4 regions of the Arthrobacter sp. NicSoilB8 genome follow, and region 3 is predicted to be linked to each of the others. Evidence: predicted binding sites of a transcription regulator. Region 3 holds the regulator's gene; each other region holds the start of a gene.
What was found. Region 3 encodes LexA, which represses DNA repair genes until DNA is damaged. Its sites were predicted from a motif close to TCGAACANNTGTTCGA; they were not measured.

Region 1: LDO15_RS13210 (HNH endonuclease signature motif containing protein) is a predicted target of LexA. The motif match lies at 2,505-2,520, and genes of this name have one in related genera.
Region 2: uvrA (excinuclease ABC subunit UvrA) is a predicted target of LexA. The motif match lies at 1,870-1,885, and genes of this name have one in related genera.
Region 4: LDO15_RS12495 (DUF6504 family protein) is a predicted target of LexA. The motif match lies at 1,962-1,977, and genes of this name have one in related genera.

Annotation. Positions count from the first base shown of each region.
Region 1 is NZ_AP024655.1:2,930,842-2,935,052, forward strand. Features, by position in the region: gene LDO15_RS13200 (hypothetical protein) at 1-1,073, shown strand, start outside; gene LDO15_RS13205 (hypothetical protein) at 1,076-2,368, shown strand; gene LDO15_RS13210 (HNH endonuclease signature motif containing protein) at 2,543-4,211, shown strand, end outside.
Region 2 is NZ_AP024655.1:2,439,406-2,443,616, reverse strand. Features, by position in the region: gene uvrA (excinuclease ABC subunit UvrA) at 1-1,747, opposite strand, end outside; gene LDO15_RS10915 (GntR family transcriptional regulator) at 1,924-2,316, opposite strand; gene LDO15_RS10910 (ABC transporter ATP-binding protein) at 2,313-4,172, opposite strand.
Region 3 is NZ_AP024655.1:1,624,121-1,628,331, reverse strand. Features, by position in the region: gene LDO15_RS07280 (histidinol-phosphate transaminase) at 1-701, opposite strand, end outside; gene LDO15_RS07275 (LysM peptidoglycan-binding domain-containing protein) at 770-1,075, opposite strand; gene lexA (transcriptional repressor LexA) at 1,561-2,310, shown strand; gene LDO15_RS07265 (ATP-dependent DNA helicase) at 2,496-4,211, opposite strand, start outside.
Region 4 is NZ_AP024655.1:2,776,930-2,781,140, forward strand. Features, by position in the region: gene dnaE (DNA polymerase III subunit alpha) at 1-1,494, opposite strand, end outside; gene LDO15_RS12495 (DUF6504 family protein) at 1,491-1,826, opposite strand; gene LDO15_RS12500 (hypothetical protein) at 2,059-2,445, shown strand; gene LDO15_RS12505 (chorismate mutase) at 2,464-2,790, opposite strand; gene LDO15_RS12510 (VOC family protein) at 2,805-3,227, shown strand; gene LDO15_RS12515 (hypothetical protein) at 3,702-4,211, shown strand, end outside.

The sequences.
Region 1 (4,211 bases), 1.3 Mb from region 3:
CCGTCTTTGACGCGTTCATTGACACCTACAAAGCGCAGATCGCCGATCTTCGGCGTATCGCCAGTGCGGGCACCGGCATCCTCCCGCCGGGTGCGCTCCCACCAGACTTGGTCAAACGCGTCACCGCCACGGCGGCGATGAATGCCGACAGGTTCATGGAAATGGTGGTCCGGGCGTTCGAATACCTCCCCGTCGTCGACGTGACTTTCGGTGATGTCGTCCGGGCGATCGTCACCTCTGACCGGGAACTCTACCCCGATGACGTCGCACATCTCAGGGCAATTCTTGTCGAGGCATTCCGTCGGCGCGGGATCTACCCTCCGGGGGTGACCTCCCTTGCTGACGAGTCCCTCGTCTGGTCCAAACCGCCCCTGGACCTGAACCTCCGGGGTGGGATCAACGCCGTCGACCTGGCACCCCTCATCTTGGAAGCAACCCTCGATCTTGACACAGGCAGTACCGTCTATTTCGCCGACGACCCCGCCACCACTCCGTCCTCAGGGGAAGATGCCCCCGGGCGGGCGGTCCCCGAGCATTTGAGTTCACAGCCCGATAGCAGGCGTCTTCGGAAACTCATTCACAACTGGGGTGTGGAACACGCCTACGAACTAGGCCTGGACAAAGCCGCAGGGAAGATCGAGATAGTCAGCGCCCGTGTCGTCTACCTCCGGGCCTCTGACGGGCAACCCCGGCCGATCGTCTCCATCCAGTTCGCCCAACGTCGAGACGACCTGAAAGATCAGCGAACCGACGAGGCCGGTTCGCAGATCCCACGATCTCAACGTGCAGCCGTTCGCGCCGGCACAACTGTGATCGCCCGCGTGGACGGCCGGGTCGAATTCCTCGTCACCAAACCGTTGCCGCTTTCGGACCGCGCGAAGCTCGACGATCTGTCGCGGGACCTCAAAGAGTGCGCCCTCGCATTCGATAGGGCTGGCACCGAACGGCTGGGGTCGATCCGCGACTGGATGGGCGACGTCGAAGACATGGATGCGCTCTCGGCATGGACCGTCGAACCCGCAACGCTCCGGTTGTCTTTCGCTCGCCTGCACGCCGGCCAGGACGGAGCCTGAGAATGCCAGCTCCCTCAGTCACCGTCCGCATGTACGACGTCGGCTTCGGCGACGCCTTCCTGACCACCGTCAAACGGGACGATCAGGCCTGGCGGATGCTGGTGGACTGCGGCGTCCACAGCCAGGGCAAGGCGCGGCCCCTCCTCGACGTCGTTCATGCGATCATCGCCGACCTCACCGAGGCGGCCGCGCCAGGAACACCACCCACCCTCGATGTGGTCGTGGCAACTCACCACCATGCCGACCACATCACAGGATTCGCTTACGACGATTGGGAAAAGGTCCGCGTCGGCGAAGTCTGGGTGCCGTTCGTCGAGGACGATTCCGACGACGATGCCAGGGTTCTGAAGAGCGGGCTCGCTCGCGCCGCGAGAAGCTTGAACGCCCTGATCGGCCGTGCGGCCGCCGCACTAAACGACGAAGCACGAACCCTGGCTCTGGGGGTTGCCAGCGCCCTGGCCTTGAACTCGCTCGGAAATGAAGACGCCATGGACCGCCTGCTCGGACGCAACGGCAAACACTTCTTCAACGTCCCGAAGGTACGGTACCTCCCGGACAAGTTCGCCCAGCTCAACGTCATCCGCACATCGGTGCCGGGCGTCAACGTACACGTCCTCGGACCATCCCGTGACCCTGATCAGCTCAAACGGATGAACCCTCCCGCGTCGGCCCGCTGGCTCGCCTTGCAACAGGCCCTGGATGCCGAATCCGCGAGCGGCTCCGCTGGCGACCAGACACCGGCCAAGCCACTCTTCGACGGGATCTTTAGTGTCACGCCAGACGACGTCACTCGCGACATCGGCATCGAACTCGTCAGCGCTCTGGCAACACTCAACCTCAAGACGCTCCTCGACGACGCGAACGAACTTCTGGCGGCGGCTTCCATCCTCGAGCGGTCCGTCAACAACACCAGCGTCTTCCTTGTTCTGGACGTCGTCGGCACCAGGCTCGTCTTCGTGGGCGACTCGCAACAGGGCGCCTGGGAGCATGTCCTGCAAGACCCTTCGGCTCGCGCCCTCGTCTCAGACCCTGCGTTCTACAAGATCGGCCACCACGGCTCCCACAACGCCACACCGCGGGACTACGTCACCAACGCCATCGGCAATCACGGAACCTACGCGATGCTCCCCTACGGGAAAGTCGAGCAATGGGGCGACATCCCCAACGAGAATCTGCTGGCCGCATTCACCGCCATGAACGCCCACATCGTCCGGGCTGATGCCCCAGTCGCCGACGCCAGGGTTCACGTCGGACCCGACAACCTATGGTGCGAGATCACTTTCCCGGCGAATTGAATGACGCCCGACCTCTCAGAGGAACCGGGCGAGCCTGAGCTCTCCAGATCACCGTTGCGGAGCGTGAGACCGTCAACAGCAGCCTCAACGTCGCCTGGCGCCACCAACCACGAGAGAAATCCGGTTCAGCCCCATTTCGTACATATTGTCGGTGGCTCGCGAGATGATCGAGGCATGGATAACACGGCGGCGTGGGGTGCGGAAAGCAGGGAGGCCCTGGCGGCCGTCGCCGCGTCTGCTGCCGCGCTTGTTGCCGGAGTTGCTGCTTTCACGGGCGCCGGTGCCGGCCTCGGAACCGTTGCCGGCCCGGCTGATCCGCCCGGCGCCGACCGGCCGCACAACGGGGATCCGCTGCGCAAGGTGAATCCGCTGCGCAACGCCGATTCACTGGACGATGCCGATCTGTTCCAGCCCGCCGGCCCGCGCAACGCTGATCCTTTGCGGGACGCGGATCCGCTACACAACGCCGATCCGTTGCGGGGCTCTGATCCGTTGCGGGATGTGGCGGAGGGGTGTCTGGACGGGTTGGCCGGGGTGGCGCGGCTGGAGGCCCGGATGGCGGCGTTGAAGGTGCGTCTGGCCGCGGACTATCTGCGGGCGGCCACGGCCCTGGCGGCCCCGGCGGCGTCCCCGCGGGAGCACACCGTGCAGGAAATGGCGCTGGTCGCCGAGGTCGCGGGTGTCCTGACCGTGAGCGAACGCGCCGCCGGGGCCCTGCTCGCCGAGGCCCACGCCCTGACCACGGCGCTGCCGCTGACCCTGGCCGCGTTGGGCGCCGGGACGATCTCCTGGGCCCACGCCCGGGTCATTATCGACGAAACCCAGAACCTGGACCGGGCCGGGGCGGCCGGGCTGGAGGCGCACTTCCTGGACCCCGGCGCCCCGGACCCGGCCCGGGGCTGCCCGGCCGGGGAGCTCACGGCGTCCCGGTTCCGGGCCAAGGCCCGCACCTGGCGCGAACGCCACCACCGGGACAGCCTCGAGGCCCGCCACGCCCGAAGCGCCGCGGACCGGCGGGTCGAGTACGTCCCGGACCGGGACGGCATGGCCTGGCTCTCGGCCTACCTCCCGGCCGACACCGCCGCCGGGATCTGGGACCGGGCCACCACGGCCGCCCGCGCCCTCCAGGGCCCGGACGAGGCCCGCACCCTGGCCCAGCTCCGCGCCGACATCACCGCCACCTGGCTCCTCACCACCACCACCAGTCCCGGCGGGAACACCGGCACCGGGACCACCGGCGACGGCATGGCCAACTGCGGGCCGGCCGGCACCACCACCGGCACCGGCCGGGCCGGCGGACCGGACACCGGCACGGGCATGGGCGGGTGTGTGGGTGGGGGTGTGCCGTCGCCGCGGGCGCAGGTCCTGGTCACCGTCCCGGTCCTGTCCCTGCTCGGCGTCACCGGGGAACCGGCCGTCCTGGACGGGTACGGGCCGATCCCGCCGTCGATGGCCCGGCGTCTGGTCGCCGAGGGCGCCGGGTCCTTCTACCGGGTCCTGGTTGACCCGCGGGACGGTGCCCCGCTGGAAATCGGCCGGAGCAGCTACCGGGTCACCAAGGCCCAGCGGCACTGGCTCCGGCTCCGCGACAGCCACTGCACGTTCACGGGCTGTAACAACCACTCCCTGGACAACGACGCGGACCACCTGCTGGCCTGGGCCGACGGCGGCACCACCGGCATCGCCAACCTGGGCCAGCCCTGCCCCAAACACCACCGCCTCAAACACTCCTCGGCCTGGCAACCCGTCGGGGCCAGCAAAACCAGCCCGCCCGGCTGGATCTCCCCCTCGGGACGGCACTACCCCGCCGAACACCAGGACTGGGAACCACCCCACTGGCCAG
Region 2 (4,211 bases), 820 kb from region 3:
AGGAACCGGAATGGACCACCATGCCGCCGTGCTCGCCGGCGCCCGGTCCGATGTCCACTACCCAGTCGGCCTCCTGGATGGTGTCCTCGTCATGCTCCACCACGATCAGGGTGTTGCCGAGGTCCCGGAGCCGGGTGAGCGTTTCAATCAGGCGGCGGTTGTCGCGCTGGTGCAGGCCGATGGACGGCTCGTCCAGGACGTAGAGAACGCCGACCAGGCCGGAGCCGATCTGCGTGGCAAGCCGGATGCGCTGCGCCTCGCCGCCGGACAGGGTCCCGGACGGACGTTCCAGGTTCAGGTACTCGAGCCCGACGTCGAGCAGGAAGGTCAGCCGGGCCTGGATTTCCTTGAGGACCTGGTGGGCGATCTGGGCTTCGCGCCCGGTCAGGACGAGGTTGTCGAGGAAGTGCGCGCATTCGCGCATGGGCAGCGCCGCGACCTCGGCGATCGACTTGCCGTTGATCAGCACCGAGAGCGACGCGGGGTTCAGCCGTGCGCCGTTACAGGCCGGGCACGGGACCTGGCGCATATATTCCTCGTAGCGGTCACGCGCCGAGTCGGAATCGGTTTCGCCGTGCTTGCGGTGGACGTACTGCACCACGCCCTCGAAGCCGGTGCTGTACTTGCGTTCCCGGCCGAAGCGGTTCCGGTACTGCACCACCACCTTGTGGTCCTTGCCGTGCAGCACCGTCTGCCGGACATCGGCGTCGAGCTTCTCCCACGCCGTCGTCATGGAGAAGCCGAGCTCCTTGGCGAGGCCGCCGAGCAGCCGGTTCCAGTACTCGGTGGTGGCGGTGCCCAGCGACCACGGCGCGATGGCGCCCTCCGCAAGCGAGAGCTCCGGGTTCGGGATGATGAGTTCCTCGTCCACTTCGAGCTTGGTGCCGATGCCGCTGCAGGCGGTGCAGGCGCCGAAGGGGTTGTTGAAGGAAAAGGAGCGCGGCTCGATTTCGTCTATGGCGAGCGGGTGCTCGTTGGGGCAGGCAAGGTGTTCGGAGAACGCCCTGATCCGCTCGGGGTCATCCGCGTCGAGGTCGACGAATTCGGCGAGGACACGGCCCTCGGCCAGGCCAAGGGCGGTTTCGACGGAGTCGGTCAGGCGCTGGCTGATGCCTTCCTTGACCACGAGGCGGTCTACCACCACTTCGATGGTGTGCTTGAACTGCTTGCCCAGCTTCGGCGGATCGCTCAGCTGGACGAGCTCGCCGTCCACACGGGCCCGGGAGTAGCCCTTGGCGGTGAGTTCCTTGAAGAGGTCGACGAACTCGCCCTTGCGGCCGCGGACCACGGGTGCCAGCACCTGGAAGCGTGTGCCGTCCGGGAGCTCGAGCAGCTGGTCCACGATCTGCTGCGGGGTCTGCTTCGTCACGGGCTCACCGCAGACGGGGCAATGCGGCCGGCCAACACGGGCCCAGAGCAGGCGCATGTAGTCGTAGATCTCGGTGATGGTGCCGACGGTCGAGCGCGGGTTCTTGCTTGTGGACTTCTGGTCGATGGACACCGCCGGCGAGAGTCCTTCGATGAAGTCGACGTCGGGCTTGTCCACCTGGCCGAGGAACTGCCGGGCGTAGGCCGAGAGCGATTCAACGTACCGGCGCTGGCCTTCGGCGAAGATGGTGTCGAACGCCAGGGAGGACTTGCCGGACCCGGACAGGCCGGTGAAGACGATCATGGCATCGCGCGGCAGGTCGAGGTCGACGTTGCGCAGGTTGTGCTCGCGGGCCCCCTTGACCACCAGCCGTGTCATGTCCGGGCGTTTGACCGCGGGACGGGACGGGACGGCCTCACGGGCTGCCAGCGGTTCGATGGCGGACTGGACTTCAACGGCTGGATCTTCAGCTACAGCTTTAGGCACGAATCTAATGCTAATCGAAAACTTCTTCGAAAAACTATTCCGAGCGCCGCGGGGCGGCCCCGGATGTGCTAGTGCCGGTCGTAAGCGGCGGCCAGCAGCTGCACCGCCTCGGCGAAGCTCGCGCCCTGCGCCTTGGCGGCCGCGGCGAACTCGGCGGCGGCGGCAGACAGCGAGCTCCAGGCGGCGTCGCGGGCGCAGACCACCGTGCCGTTCCGGCCCCGCGTCACCACGACGCCGGCCGCCTCCAGTTCCTTGTAGGCGCGCGCCACCGTGTGGGGTGCCACGCCCAGTTCGCCGGCGAGGCTCCGCACCGCCGGCAGCCTCGTGCCGGGTGCGAGTGTGCCGTTGTCGGCGCGTTCAATGACGTAGAGCCGGAGCTGTTCGAAAAGCGGGACGGAGCTGGCCGGATTGGTCCGCCAGGCACCGGGGAAACGCTCCCCCGCGGTGTCGGCGGGGCTCACAGTTCCGGCTCCGGGGCGGCAGCCACCTGTTCGCGACCGGCGAACTGTGCCGCATACAAATCCTTGTAGAGCCCGCTCCTGGCCAGCAGCTGCTGGTGGGTTCCGTGTTCAACGATCCGTCCGTGGTCCATGACGAGAATTAGATCAGCGTCACGCACCGTGGACAAACGGTGTGCGATCACGAAGCTAGTGTGACCTTGCCGCAGCCGCTCCATTGCGTGCCGGATCTGCACCTCGGTGCGGCTGTCAACGGAACTCGTCGCCTCGTCCAGCACCAGGATGCTGCGCCCCGCGAGCTGCGCCCGCGCGATCGAGACCAGCTGGCGCTGCCCCCGGCTCAGGGAGTCGCCGTCGTTGCCGAGCATCGTGGCGTAGCCGGCCGGCAGGGACCGGACAAACTGGTCCACGTGGCTGGCCCGGGCCGCCTCGACGATGTCGGCGTCGGAGGCCCCGGGCCGGCCGTACTCGATGTTCTCCCTGATGCTGCCGGTGAACAGCCAGGCGTCCTGCAGCACCGTTCCAAAGATGGACCGCAGCTCGTCCCGCGGGATGCCGGCAATGTCGGTTGAGTCCACCAGGATCCGCCCGGAGTCGAGCTCATAGAAGCGCATCAGGAGGTTCACCACGGTGGTCTTGCCCGCCCCGGTGTGTCCCACGATGGCCACAGTCTGGCCCGGCTCCACCGTGAAGGAAAGGTCCTGCACCACGGGGGTCCCGGGGCTGTAGCTGAAGCTAACGTGCTCGAAAGTGACACGGCCCGCCACCGTGCCCGGATGCGGTGGCACATGGGCGCCGCGTCCGTTCGGGGATTTGCGCCCGTTAGGGGATTTGCGCTGGCCGGTGGATTTGAGCGCGCCAGGGATTCTTCGCGGAGCACCTGCGCCGCGGTGCTTGCCGGCGCCGTTTGCTGAACCGGCCGGCACCCCGGTGTCCGGCGGGATCTCCGGAGCGTCGAGCAGCTCAAACACACGCTCCGCGGAGGCCAGGCAGGACTGCAGGAGGGTCAGCATCCCGCCGATCTGGCCCATCGGCTGGCTGAACAGGCGGGAGAACTGAATGAAGGCCTGGATGCCGCCGATCGTCATGGCCCCCGCCGTCACCTGGAGCGCCCCCACAACAGCCACCGCAACGTAGTTGAGGTTGGCGACAAACACCATCAGCGGCTGGACAATGCCGGACAGGTATTGGGCGCGGGCACTGGAACGCGTCAGCTTGTCGTTGCAGTCCCGGAAGCTCGCCGCCGACTCCTCCTGCCGGCCGAAGGCCTTGACCACTTCGTGACCGGTGAAGAGTTCCTCGAGTTGGGCGTGCATGGCTCCTGTGCTGCTCCACTGCTCCGTGAAGTGCGCCTGGGAATGCCGGGCCACCATGACAGTGATGAAAGTGGACACGGGCACGGACAGGACCGCGATCAGTGCCAGCAGCGGCGAGAGCCACAGCATCATGGCGAGTGCGGCGGAGAGCATCAGGACCGACATGATCAGCTGGTTAAGGAGCTGGTTGAGGGCCTGCGAGATGTTGTCGACGTCGTTCGTGGCCCGGCTGAGCACCTCGCCGCGGCGCTGTTCCTCGAAATGGCTGGACGGCAGCACATGAAGCTTTTTTTCCACGGCGCCGCGGAGCCCGTAGCTGAGCCGCTGAACGGCGGTGGCCGTCAGGGCGCCCTGGATCCAGCTGAACAGCGACGCCCCGACGTACATGGCGGAAACCGCCAGTAGCCGTCCCGCCAGCACCTGTTCATCGAGGGAACCGCCCAGGAAACCCGAAACGACGACGTCGGTGGCCTCACCCAGGACTTTGGGGGCCGCCACGTTGAGTGTCACGAAGGCACATGTGGCCGCGATGACACCGGCCATCCGCCACTTCAACGGCCGCAGCAGGCCAATCAGCCGGCG
Region 3 (4,211 bases):
AGGGCGAAGGCCTTGCTCATGGTGCGCGAGACGATGAGCCGTTCCCGGCCGGGCAGCAGTGTGAGCGCACTCGGCGTTCCGTCGTGGGCGAACTCGTGGTAGGCCTCGTCGACAATCACGACGGTCTGGCTGGCCTCGCCCGCGTCATAGACGGCCTCGACGACATCAAGTCCGAGACCCGTGCCGGTGGGGTTGTTCGGGGAGCAGAGGAAGACGATGTTCGGCTGAAGTTCCCGGACCTGCCGGGCTGCCGATTCCGCGCTGAGTCCGTAGTCTGCCGCCCGGGCCCCGACGATGTACCCCGTATCCGTGCCGGAGGCCAGCAGCGGGTACATCGAGTAGGTGGGAGGGAAACCGAGAGCGGTCCGGCCGGGGCCGCCGAATGCCTGGAGGATTTGCTGGAGGACCTCGTTGGAACCGTTCGCGGCCCAGATGTTCTCCGCGTCGAGACCGTGGCCGAGGTACTCGGCGAGGGCTTCACGCAATTGCGTGAACTCGCGGTCCGGGTACCGGTTCAGGCCGGCAGCGGCCGCGCTGACTGCTTCAGTAATGGCCGCGCGGACATCGGCCGGAACCCCGTGAGTGTTCTCGTTGACGTTGAGCAGGATGGGGACGTCCAGCTGGGGCGCGCCATAAGGCCGCAGGCCGCGGAGATTGGTTCGAAGGGGCAGTCGGTTGAGGCGCTCAAGCTGGTCAGTCACGTGACCAGTTTAAGTGGTAGCTCGACGGGCCCTGAAACTGTGACGCCTGCGGCAGTACTTACGGGATGCTATTTGGACGGGACAAACAGCTGCTGGCCCGGCATCACGCGCGCAGCATCGAGATTGTTCAGCTGCACGATGTCGGCCACGACGTCGCGGGGATCGCGCTCGGGTGCCACAGACCCCGCAATGGCCCAGAGCGACTCCCCCGGCTGCACCGTCACGGAAACGGTGGGTGTCACGGAGAGCTGGTCCGCCGAATCCGCCGCCTTCGCGGGAGCGTTGAGGAACCCGCTAAACGACAGGATGAACGCCGCCAGCAGGATCAGCGGGACGCCGAAGAAGACGAAGCGCCCACGCCGCGTGAGCCGCATCGGCGGCTGCTTTGGCTGCCGCACCTGCTGCGACCGGGCGGCGGAAGACGCGGCCCCGTAACGACGTGCATTGCCGTGCTGTTCCGTGACGCCGTGAACAAAAGTGCCGTGAAACGCGCTTGCTGCTGACATGAACTGAGCCCTCCTGGACCATACGGTGCCGCCCGGCGTACTCCACGTACTCGCCGCCAACCGGCCAAACCTTCGAACATAGAACCGAACTGTGCAGTCAGTAAGTGAAACTTCGTATCGAACACATATTCGAATGTTGCTTGTTCTGTTTTAGCACTTAGTAACGAACGATGTCGAGACTCGCTAGAACAAATGTTTGAAAAAGCTCTCCGGCTGGCCTACTTTTGAGGGAAGGAACAACCACTGTGAACTCGTTCATAGGCAGTTGATCAGGAGGGTCTGACATTTCAGGCCGGAAGTTCCCGGCGGCAGCAGCCACGGCCACCGGGTGGAACGGAAAGGCGTTGGCGAACATGGCAACTCAAGCCACCGGCGGCAGGGCCACCTCACGGAGCGCCCAGCCCGCACGGACCCCCAAGAGCCTCACCGTCCGGCAGAAGAAAATCCTGGAGACCATCCAGCGCTCCGTCACGGACAACGGCTACCCGCCGTCCATGCGGGAAATCGGCGACACGGTCGGACTCGCCAGCCTGTCGAGTGTGACCCACCAGCTCTCCCAGCTTGAAAAACTTGGCTACCTGCGCCGCGACCCCAAGCGCCCGCGGGCCATGGAAGTGCTCATGCCACTGACCCTGGATGAGGGGACCACATCCATTTCGGGAGTCGAGAAGTCGAGCGGCCTCCGCGCCGTCGGCGGCCTCTCCGTCACCGAACTCGCCAGCGCCACCGACACGGCCATGGTGCCGTTCGTCGGACGCATCGCGGCCGGCGGGCCAATCCTCGCCGACCAGGTGGTGGAGGACGTCATGCCCCTGCCGCGCCAGCTCGTGGGCCACGGCGAACTCTTCATGCTCAAGGTGGCCGGCGACTCGATGATCGATGCCGCCATCTGCGACGGCGACTGGGTGGTTGTCCGCCGCCAGGGCGACGCCGTGAACGGTGACATCGTTGCCGCCCTGCTCGATGACGAGGCCACGGTCAAGACGTTCCGCCAGCGCGACGGCCACACCTGGCTGCTGCCGCAGAACACCCAGTACGAGCCCATCCTCGGCGATCACGCCGTGATCATGGGCAAGGTCGTCTCGGTACTCCGCTCCCTGTAGCCACCACACTCCCTGCAGCCACCACGGACCACATGGCCGATCCGGGTGCTCCGGCCCCCGGCCCTGCCCTAGTGCCGGCCCCGGTCCTGACTCCGGCCCCGCCGGAGTCCTAGTCCTGGCCGGAGTTCTAGTCCTGGCCGGAGTCCTTCGCGAGGCCCGGTCCTGACTCCGGCCCCGCCGGAGTTCTAGTCCTGGCCGGAGTCCTTCGCGAGGCGCTGCAGGGCGGCCACGGCTATCGCAGGGTCGGTGGTGGGCCAGAAGGGCGGAAGCGCTGCGCGGAGGAATCCGCCGTAGCGCTCCGTGGACAGCCGCGAATCCAGCACCGCCACAACACCCTTGTCCGACGTCGAGCGGATCAGCCGTCCGGCCCCCTGCGCGAGGCGGATCGCGGCGTGCGTCGCCGAGACGGACATGAAGCCGTTGCCGCCGGCCTGGGCCACTGCCCGAGAGCGTGCCGTCATGAGCGGATCATCCGGCCGGGGGAACGGAATCCGGTCAATGACCACCAGGCGGCAGGACACCCCGGGAACGTCCACGCCCTGCCACAGTGACATAGTGCCGAACAAGCACGTGTCCGGCTCATCTGCGAACTGCCGCACGAGCGCCGTCATGCTCGACTCCCCCTGGCACAGGATGCTGACGTCCAGCCGGGGCCGCATGGCCTCGGCCGCCTCCTCCGCCGCACGCCGCGAAGAAAACAGGCACAGGGCACCGCCGCCCGAGGCGCGGATCAGCTTCTCGAGTTCGTCCAAGGCCTCGGGGGATGTCCCGCGGCCGGGCTTGGGCAAGTGCCGGGCGACGTAGAGGATGCCCTGCTTGGGATAGTCGAAGGGGGATCCCACGTCGACGCCGGTCCAGCTCGGGGCACCGCTGCCGACGAGGCCGAGGCCTCCGGCGGCAGGCTCGAATGCCGCTCCGATGGCCAGCGTGGCCGAGGTCAGGATCACGGTGTGGTCCGCGAACAGTCCCTCACGCAAACGCCCCGCGACGCTCAACGGGGCAACATTGATCAGGGCCGGCGCGCTCTCGTCCGGCGGGGAGTAGCCCTGCGCCGGGTCGAAGCTGCTGTTGCGGGAGAACCAGACAACTTCGCGGTTTTCGCGCGCGGCCAGGAGGCGTTCGCAGAGTTCCAGAATGACCATCAGGCGTGACCGGGCGAGCTGGCGTCCGCCGTCGGCCGGCGTGGAGCTGTCCCCCTTGGAATCGGACAGCGCGGCGCGGCAGGCGTCGCGCAACTGGTCGATGCAGTCCAGCTGTTCGGTGTTCAGGCCGTTGGGCATCAACCCGCTGGGTACGCCGTCAATGGCCAGTTCCAGGTGCGAGGCGGCATTGTTCAAAGCGTCCACGGTGATGCCCGTGTGCTTCCGGGCTCCGGAGGCGGCGGCGTGCACCATCGCCACGGAGAGCTGGCCGGAGACCGCTCCCGTGACGCGGTCCTGGAGTTCGTGCGCCTCGTCCACCACTACGACGTCGTACTCGGGCAGGACCGCCAAGCCTTCGAAGGCGCTGACGGCGAGCATGGCATGGTTGGTGACGACGACGTCGGCGTCGGCGGCATTTTGCCGCGCCAGTTCGCTGAAGCACTCGGCCGCGAGCGGGCACTTCTGGGCTCCGAGGCACTCCATGGAGGTGACCGAGACCTGGCGCCAGGCGCGGTCCGTGACACCCGGCATGAGCTCGTCCCGGTCCCCCGTCGCCGTCTCCTCGGCCCATTCACGCAGGCGGACTACCTCCTTGCCGAGCTGGGAGGACGGGCCGCCGAGCGCGGCGGCGAAGTGCGGCACGGACGTGTCCTCACCGAGGGAGAACAGCTGCCCCTCCGATGGTTCCTCGGACGGGAAGCCGCCTTCGAGCTTGTGCCGGCACACATAGTTGGCCCGCCCCTTCACCAGGGCGACCTT
Region 4 (4,211 bases), 1.2 Mb from region 3:
GGCCGAGAACCTCCACAGCTGCTTGGCGATTTCCCCGACCTCGCTTTCGTCCATGCCCAGGGCCAGGCCGGCGTCACGCACGGCACCGCGAGCGCGGTAGCCGTTCTGCATGCTCATCAGCGTGACCCGTTCGGCGCCGAAGCGCTCAAAGATCTTCCGGTAGACGTTGTGCCGTTCGGCGCTTTCAACGTCTATGTCGATGTCGGGCAGGGTGGCGCGGTCACGGGAGAGGAAGCGTTCGAAGATGAGGTCGTGCTGGAGCGGGTTCACCTGGCTGATGTCGATCAGGTAGTTGACCAGGCTGGAGGCGCCCGAACCGCGGGCGGCGGCCCGGACGCCCAGGGCCAGGATCATACGGGAGACCTCGGCGACGGTCAGGAAATAGGAGGCGAAGCCCAGCGAGTCGATGATCCGGAGCTCGTGCTTCAGGCGGTCCCGCATCTGCCGTTCCTGTTGCCCGGAGATGCCCGGGAAGCGGCGGCCGATGCCGGCCTCACAGCGCAGGGTCAGCTCGGCGAGCGCGTCGCCGGCGATCCCGATCACGGACGCTTCCGGAACCACTGGCTGCTTCCACCCCATGTCGGCTACGGGATCCATGCGGCAGCGGTCCGCGAGCGCCTCGGTCTGGGCGAGGAGCCGGTTGAGGTCCGTCGTGCCGTAGCCGGCGGCGTGGATGATCTCCTGGCCCAGCTGCAGCATCCGGGCCGCTGATTTGAGCCAGCCCTGCCCGTTGGGCTGCAGCAGCGGGGCGGCGGAGAGCTCGGGGAGGGATTTGAGCGTCCGCGCCGAGTCCAGCACATCGGCGGTGGCCGCGCCGTCCTCGGCGACATACCGCACGGCGTTGCTCAGCACGGCGGGCACCCCGTGTTCCGCGGCGAGTTTGAGCATGCGCACCGCGTGGGCGGTGCTCAGCGGCTCCCCGGGCGGACTCAGCTGGGATACCACTTCCGCTGCCAGCGTCCCGGGGGGCAGGGCGTCCAGCCAGCGTTTGAACAAGGTGCGGGGGCGCAGGTATCTCCGGCCGCTCATGGCGCGGCCGACGTCGGAGTCCGGGCCGATCAGGACCGTCAGGACCGGCTGGAGGGTTTCCGGGTCCACCGTGCGGGAGGCCAGCTCCGCCCGGGTGACGGCCACCGGCACCGCTCCCCCGGCTTTGCCCGTAGTGCGGGCGTGGGCGTCGGAGATCAGCCGGCACAGCGCCCGGTAGCCGGCGCCGTTGTTGTGGCCGTGCGCGAGCACGACGACGCGTCCCCCGAGCTGGGTGCGGAGGTCGCCGTCGTCGTCAAAGACCGCGAGGTCCACGCCGACGATCGCGTCCAGCCCGGCGGCCATGCACGCCTTCAGGTGCTTGACGGTTCCGTACAGGCCGTCGCGGTCCGTGCAGGCCAGCGCGGTGGCGCCGTCGGCGGCCGCGGCCGCGGCCAGTTCCTCCGGCCACGAGACGCCGTAGTGGGCGCTGAAGGCGGTGGAGACGTGCAGGTGGGTGAAGTTCATGCTGTTTCGGGCTTCCGCAGGGGCTTCAGGGCGTCGTGGATCCGCAGGAGCCGCCACCGGCCGCTGCCGATGTGCCGGCTCAGGTCCAGGGTGAGGGTGGATTCCGCGGTGTCTTCCCCGGCGGCGCGCACCTGGACCCGCCAGATCTCATGGTCGACCAGGCCCGGACCGCTCCCTATCGGCGCCCGGGCTTCCTCCGTCCACCACTGGCGGCGTTCATACCAGCGGACGGGTTCCGCACAGACCGTGTAGCGCCGGCCCGCCCAGTCCAGGCGCAGTGGCTGCCCGGAGGGCGTGCAGGCAACATCGACGGACTCGCTGAACATCCCCACATTGCCTCCCGCGCCGTCCGCATGCCGCCGGCCCTGTCCGTGCCGGCGATCCCCTGCTGGATCTCAGTTAGCTGATCCTTGCCAACCAGAACCAAGACCAACCAGAACCGGGCTCAACCAAAAGCAGGTTCATATTCGAACATATATTCGAATAAATACAGTCTACGTCGGGGAGGCGACAAAACCCAGTTCAGGGGTGGACGGACGCTGGTGCAGGTAGCAGGATTGAGCCATGAGCTCCCACAACGCACTCCTGAAGCACGTAAGCATCGCCGCCAAGGATTCAATCTTGGTGGCGACTTTTGATATAGACGGAAACATTCCCGGCCAGGGCGCCTATGTGGTGGGGCTCCTGGCGGCAACCCCTGACTATTCCCACCAGCGCAGAATGGGGATCGAGTTCATGAACGGCGAGGCCGTTTCCTTCTACTGCTTCAGCCATGACGGCACGGAGGAGAATTTCGATCTCAAGGGGGTTGAGCATTCGGGCAACACCATTACCGGCCATTTCCCCCTCACCACGGTGCTGGGGCTGCCAAAGGGCCACCTCATGACGGCGTTCAGCGACGCCGACGGCCGCGAGTACCAGGCCAACGTGCCAGTCGAAGAGGCCCTCTAAGCCCCTCCCCAGCAACTCCTACGTGCTGGACTTGTACACTTCCAGCTCGAGGGTGATGAAGGCATCGATCATGGCCCGGTAGGTCTTTTCGACGAGCTCGACGTCGATGTCCTTCTTTTCCGCCGTGGCGCGGACGTGTTCGATGACGCGCTCCACGCGCCCGGGTGCACGGACCTCAGCGCTGTCCGCCTTGAGGGTTCCGGCGATCCGGATCAGCCGTTCGCGGCGTCCGATCAGGGTCACGATCTGCTCGTCCACCTCGTCAACAGCCACCCTCACGGCAGCGAGCTGTTCCCGGTCGGCCTGGGCGGTCTTGTCGTCTGCGTGATTTGTGGGCATGTGCATGACAGTATCGAAAGATGCAGCCACGAGTCGACTTAATTTCGCTGGGTGTCCGCAGTGTTGACGCCTCACGCCGCTTCTACGTTGATGGCCTCGGATGGCCCGTCCACCGGGAAGTCCCCGGCGAGGTGCTCTTCATCCAGGTCAACCACGGCCTCCTCCTCTCGCTCTGGGACGCGGGCCAGATGCAGTCCGAAGCGGCCACCGATCCCCCTGCCGGCATTGCGTCCATCACACTGAGCCACAACCTTGCCAGCACGGCGGAAGTCGACTGGGTGATGGCCGAGGCCGAGTCCGCCGGAGCCCTCATCGTCGCGGCACCGAAGACCCAGCCCTGGGGCGGTTACACCGGCTACTTCGCCGATCCCGACGGCTACCGCTGGGAGGTCGCCTTCAACCCCGGCTGGGCGGTCGACGGCGGCGGCAAAGTGACACTGTGAACAAGGCAGTAAACACGTAAGGTGAGGTCGCGCGCAGGGTGTGTCGATCACACCATGCCCTCTACAAAGCCAGCAGGAAAGACACCGACGTCCGGACCTGGCTCAAGTCCACTGCCTCAGCACCAGAGGCCTCCATAGCAGGTTTCAATGCTCAGGCTGCATGTTCTTCAGGCCGAACTGTCAATGGCGCACCAGAACATTATGCGGCTCCGGCATGAACTTGACCGCCGAACGCCGTGCCGCAACTCTCTGATCTCTCCAGTCCCGGGTCTCCGCCGAAACAAGCCCCTACTGACTTCCGCCCCGTTAGTGAGCCCGGACAGGCCGGCGTTAAGATCACGCAAATATCCGGGATTCCGGCATATGGAAAGCGTTAAGGCCCGTTCCGTTGAGGTTTCGGCGGTGGTGTCATAAGACACGAGGACACTGCGGCCACTGTGGTCGCGGTCAGATCCTCGGCAGGAGCAAACCAGAATGAACACCAAATCCCGGCGGATACCGGACGCATCGAGTCTTCCGGTCACAGGCGGCACGAACCGGGATTTCATCGCTGTCGATGACAGCGGGGACTTTTCCTACCACCGGTCCGAAGGGGAACTGCTGGCGGCCTTTGAATACGTCGGGGAAGCTGCGTGCATCATCGACCGCAACGGAAGCGCCTACCGCCTGGCCCTGGATCCTAACCGCCGCCTGATTCTTGGGCCCTCGATCGGACCGGTGGAATTCCATTGGCTCCGCCACGCCTGGACGGACGCGCAAAACGCACACCCTGAAGGACACCGGATCCGGCGCTTCTACCCCGTTACCAGGGACGAAGCGGTGACGGCCCTGTTCGAAACCCTCGCCTTGGAACACGGGCCAGAGACGGCCGAGGGTTCATGGTTTCTTGACATCAACGGCGTTGCATCACACCCAAGCAATCTGGAGGAGATCGACCGCCTGCTCACACACCAGGACCTGCTGAAGCAGCGTGTCCGCGTGAAA